Regions from separate parts of the Herbaspirillum sp. WKF16 genome, predicted to be linked through region 1. Evidence: predicted binding sites of a transcription regulator. Region 1 holds the regulator's gene; the other holds the start of a gene.
The links. The regulator LexA, encoded in region 1, represses DNA repair genes until DNA is damaged. The targets are predictions, from matches to a motif close to ACTGTATNNNNATACAGT.
Positions count from the first base shown of each region.

Region 2: a site for LexA is predicted at 1,329-1,346, ahead of Herbaro_RS13310 (ATP-dependent helicase). Genes of this name have one in related genera too.

Region 1 is NZ_CP118632.1:2,128,582-2,131,053, forward strand. It holds gene Herbaro_RS09785 (tetratricopeptide repeat protein) at 1-1,122, opposite strand, end outside; gene lexA (transcriptional repressor LexA) at 1,360-2,013, opposite strand; gene rpsF (30S ribosomal protein S6) at 2,318-2,472, shown strand, end outside.
Region 2 is NZ_CP118632.1:2,926,804-2,929,275, reverse strand. It holds gene Herbaro_RS13310 (ATP-dependent helicase) at 1-1,289, opposite strand, end outside; gene Herbaro_RS13305 (lipoprotein-releasing ABC transporter permease subunit) at 1,653-2,472, shown strand, end outside.

The sequences.
Region 1 (2,472 bases):
AATGAGATTGAACAGCTTGTGGATCAGCCGGTAGACGTCGGAACGCTCGCGGGTGATCAGGCGGCTTTCATGATTTTCCCAGCCGGCCTTGAAATTGCCTTGTAGCAACTGGCTCAACGCGATGTTGTGGCGGGCCGTCGAATAGTTCGGCTTGTAGCTCAGCGCCTTCTCGAAACACTCGATAGCTTCCCGGAGCTGGCCGTTGTCATGCAACACGGCGCCGAGGTTGTTGAGCGTCAGCACGTGGCGCGGATCGATGTCGAGCGCCTGCCGGAACAGCGACATCGCGGCTTCATGAAGGTCGTTGTTGGCTGCATAGCTGATGGCCAGCTTGGCGTAGCTGTTTGGATCCTTGGGGGCGAGCTCGATGATCTTGCGGTAATGCTCGTGCGCCTCGGTGGGCTCGTTGAGCTTGATGTAGGTGTCTGCGATCTTGTTGTGGGCGTAAATGTCGGTTGGATCCAGCAGCAGGGAGGTTTTGTAGGATTCCAGTGCTTCCTTGTACATGGCCATCGCATGGAAAGCTTCGCCCAATGCGGTGTGGGATGGCGCGAAGGCAATATCCAGCTCCAGCGATTTCAGGATCGTGGCGACAGCCTCCGGGAAGCGGCGGCCGTCGATCAGGGCGCGTCCCAGGTGCGACAGCGGGCCTGGTGCATCCGGCTCGCGCTTGACCGCATCTTCGAAATAGGCGATCGATGCGTCGGGATCGTTTTTCTCATGCAGGGCGTTGGCCAGGCCGACGCGGGCATCGCGGTATTCTCGGTTGTGGCTGATGGCAAGTTCGAACAGCTTGACCGATTCGTCGATGCGATACTGCTTGAGGACGGCATTGGCCAGGCTGGTGATGTACTCCGGGTTCTCGGGGTCGGCGTCGACGGCGCGACGCAGATAGCTTTCCGCTTCAGGGAAGTTTTCTTCATGCATCGCGATGAGGCCGCGCGCATTGTTGGCGTAGACCAGTTTGGGGGCGCGTTTGAGTACGGCCTCGCACAGCGCCTTGGCCTCGTCCGTCTTGTGGTCGTCGAGCAGGTCAAGGCAGCGGCGTACGTCCAGCAAGTCTTGCAGTTGGGGCTGGCTGGTGGTGGGCGATGATTTGGCACTGCTCTTGCGCGTCGACATCAAAGGTTCCTTGCATGTGATGAGGGTGTGCGCCATCAGGGCGCAATTCGTTAGGTTCGCATGATATGCGTCATCGCGTGCGCACGAAAGTGTGAACAGAACGCAAAAAAGCCTTGATTTGGGAAATGCGCGCGCTGAGGTTCGGCTGCGACGCTGTCGTTGCGGTGCCGGAGCGGGTGGCCGGGCGGGAGGGGGGGCGACATGCCCGGCGTACCGGGCATGTCGGGAGGTCCTGGCTTACCAGCTGCGCAGCAAGCCCACTGCCAGGCCTTCGAGCGTGAAATCCTCGGTGTCCGGGGAGACGATGATGGGTTCGAAATCCGGATTTTCGGGCAGCAAGGCGATATTGCCGCCGGTCTTCTGGTAGCGCTTGACGGTGACGTCGTCGCCGAGGCGAGCCACCACAATCTGTCCGTTGCGTGCTTCCCCGGTTTTCTTGACGGCCAGGATGTCGCCGTCCAGGATGCCGGCGTCGCGCATGGACATGCCGCGGACCTTCAGCAGGTAGTCGGGGCGGGCAGAAAACAGCGCGGGATCGACCTGGTAGTTCTTTTCAATGTGTTCCTGCGCCAGGATGGGCGAGCCGGCCGCCACGCGGCCGACCAGCGGCAGGTTCAGCTGCATCAGCGCGGGGTGGGGCAGCGCCATCTGGCGGGCGGCCTGGGCCAGGCCGGCGCCGGATTCGCGCAGGCGGATGCCGCGCGAGGTGCCCGGTGAAATCTCGATGGCGCCCTTGCGGGCGAGCGCCTGAAGATGCTCTTCGGCGGCGTTGGCCGAGCGAAAGCCCAGTTCGGAGGCGATCTCTGCGCGCGTCGGGGGGAAGCCGGTGTTTTCGATGGCGTTCTTGATCAGGTTGAGGATCTGTTCCTGGCGCGCGGTGAGCTTGAGCATGTCGGATGCCTTTCTTTGGAGGAAGGCTGTTTGTATGAACAGTCTGTATTTTTATACAGGTGCAATCTTTGTGTCAACGGCAACATGCGCGACGCAGCGGATTTTTTCAGTCACGCCGGTACGCGCTTTGCCTCCCGCGCTCTATTTATATAGGCGACGAACGGAAATGTCGGCTGGCGGCCGCAGAAGGGGCCGCCAGCATTGCTGTTCCAGCGAAAACCTTGTATGATTGCCGGCTTTCCTCTTCCCACACTCGTCTTGACGCCGAGGTGGGCGTTTTGTCAATAGTCCAAAAGGAGTCTACATGCGTCATTATGAAATCGTATTTATCGTCCACCCGGACCAAAGCGAGCAAGTGCCGGCCATGATCGAGCGTTACAAGGGCATCGTCACCACCCGCGGCGGCAAGGTGCACCGTGTCGAAGATTGGGGCCGTCGTCAACTGGCTTACCAGATCCA
Region 2 (2,472 bases), 800 kb from region 1:
AGCGAGAGCAGGTCCTTGATGTGCGTGCTTTCCAGGAATTTCAGGCCGCCGAACTTGACGAAGGGGATGTTGCGCCGGGCCAGTTCCAGCTCCAGCGCCGCGCTGTGGGTGGCGGTGCGAAACAGCACCGCCTGCGACTTGAGCGTCATGCCCTCCTCGCGGTGCGCCAGCACCCGGTTGGCGACCCAGCGGGCCTGCTCCACCTCGTCCGGGATCAGCACCAGCTGCGGCTTCTGCGAGGACGGCCTGTCGCTCCACAGGTTTTTATGATGGCGCTCCGGCGCGTCGGCGATGACGGCGTTGGAAGCGGCCAGGATCGGTTGCGTGGAGCGGTAGTTCTGCTCCAGCGTCAGCACCCGCGCGGGTTGGGCGAACAGGGCCGGGAAGTCGAGGATGTTGCGCACCGTGGCGCCGCGGAAGGAGTAGATCGACTGGGCGTCGTCGCCTACCGCGGTGACGCCGGCGCCGTCGGGCTTCATACGGCGGAGGATATCGGCCTGCAGGCGGTTGGTGTCCTGGTACTCGTCCACCAGCACATGGTCGAAGCGCTCGCCCACCAGGCGTGCGAGCTCCTCGTCGCTGAGCATGTCGCACCAGAACAGCAGCAGGTCGTCGTAGTCCAGCACGTGCTGTTCTTCCTTGGCGTCGACGTAGCGCTCGAACAGCCCGGCCAATTGCGCCTCCCATTCGCGGCACCAGGGGAAGTGCGCCTGCAGCACCTGGCCCAGGTCTTCGCGGGTGTTGACCGCGCGCGAGTATATGTTGAGGCAGGTGCCCTTCAGCGGAAAGCGCTTGTCGGTGGCTGAGAGCCCCAGCTCATGGCGCAGCAGGCCCATCAGGTCCTCGGAGTCGCCGCGATCCTGGATGGTGAAGTCCGGCTCCAGCCCGATCTGCGCCGCGTAGTCGCGCAACAGGCGCGCGCCGATGGCGTGGAAGGTGCCCGACCACTGCAGCTCGGGCGGCGCGGCCGAAGGCGCCAGGCCCATCACCTGGCGGATCACCTGGCCCACGCGCCGGCCCATGTCGGCGGCGGCGCGGCGCGAGAAGGTGAGCAGCAGGATGCGGTGCGGATCGGCGCCGTCCAGGACCAGCCGGGCCACGCGATGCGCCAGCGTATTGGTCTTGCCGGAGCCGGCCCCGGCCACGATCAGCAGCGGGCTTTGCCGGGCCGGCGGCAGCTTGCTGCCGTGCTCGACGGCGGCGCGCTGTTCGGCGTTGAGCCTGGCGAAGGGATCGGCCGCGGTAGGGGGCAGGGCGTCGGCGTCGGGCGTGGCGAGATCGGGAGGCATGGGCGTGTTGCTCGGGCGGGTGCGGCGGGAAAGTCTGGTACTGTATATATAACCAGTCCACCCCGCAATACGGCCGGCGCGGCTGTTACCAAATCGCAGCGAAAGATTGCCCGCATGGCAACGAAAGCGGCGCGGCGGCCCCGGCCAAGTGTAAGCGTCGGTATCGGCCGCGAACCTCTGCCGTGATGCGCGCTCTATCGGTGACGGCCGGCGGGGCATGAGGACGGCGGGGCGGAACCCGGGGATGGGCCGCCTCTTCATTCTGTGGCAAACTTCGCGTTTCGCCTGTCGGATCGCATCGGCTCGCCCGGTCTTGATGACCTGGCCGAACCGACTTTCGTGGGTCCCTCTCTCGGAGCAATTTTGAGTCTGATTAAAAACCTGCCGTTCGAATGGCTGGTCGGCATCCGCTATACGCGCGCCGGCAAGCGCAGCGGCCGCAACAGCTTCATCTCTTTCATTTCCCTCATTTCCATGGCCGGCATCGCGCTGGGCGTGGCCGCGCTGATCGTGGTGCTCTCGGTCATGAACGGCTTCCAAAAGGAAGTGCGCGACCGCATGCTGTCGGTGCTGGCGCATATCGAAGTGTTCGACGCTTCGGGCGCCATGCGCGACTGGGAGGCCGTGGCCAAGCAGACCTTCCAGAACAAGGAAGTGCTGGGCGCCGCGCCCTACGTGGCGGCGCAGGCCATGATGACACGCGACGACAACGTGCGCGGCGTGCTGGTGCGCGGCGTGCTGCCGGACCAGGAGCCGAAGGTCTCGGACGTGGCCAAGCAAATCAAGCAGGGCGACTTCGGCGCGCTCAAGGCCGGCGAATTCAACATCGTGCTGGGCGGCGAACTGGCGCGCAGCCTGCGCGTGGGCCTGGGCGACAAGGTCACGCTGATCGCGCCGCAGGGGCAGGTCACGCCGGCCGGCGTGCTGCCGCGCCTGAAGCAGTTTACGGTGGGCGGCATCTTCGAGGCCGGCCACTATGAGTTCGACTCCTCGCTGGCCTTCATCCACCTGCAGGACGCGGAAACCCTGTTCCGCCTCGACGCCCCGACCGGCGTGCGGCTGCGCATCCGCGACATGCTGCAGGCGCCGCAGGTGACCCAGCAGCTGGCCGGCACGCTGACTGGCGACCTCTACCTGCGCGACTGGTCGCAGCAGAACAGCAACTGGTTCGCCGCGGTCAAGA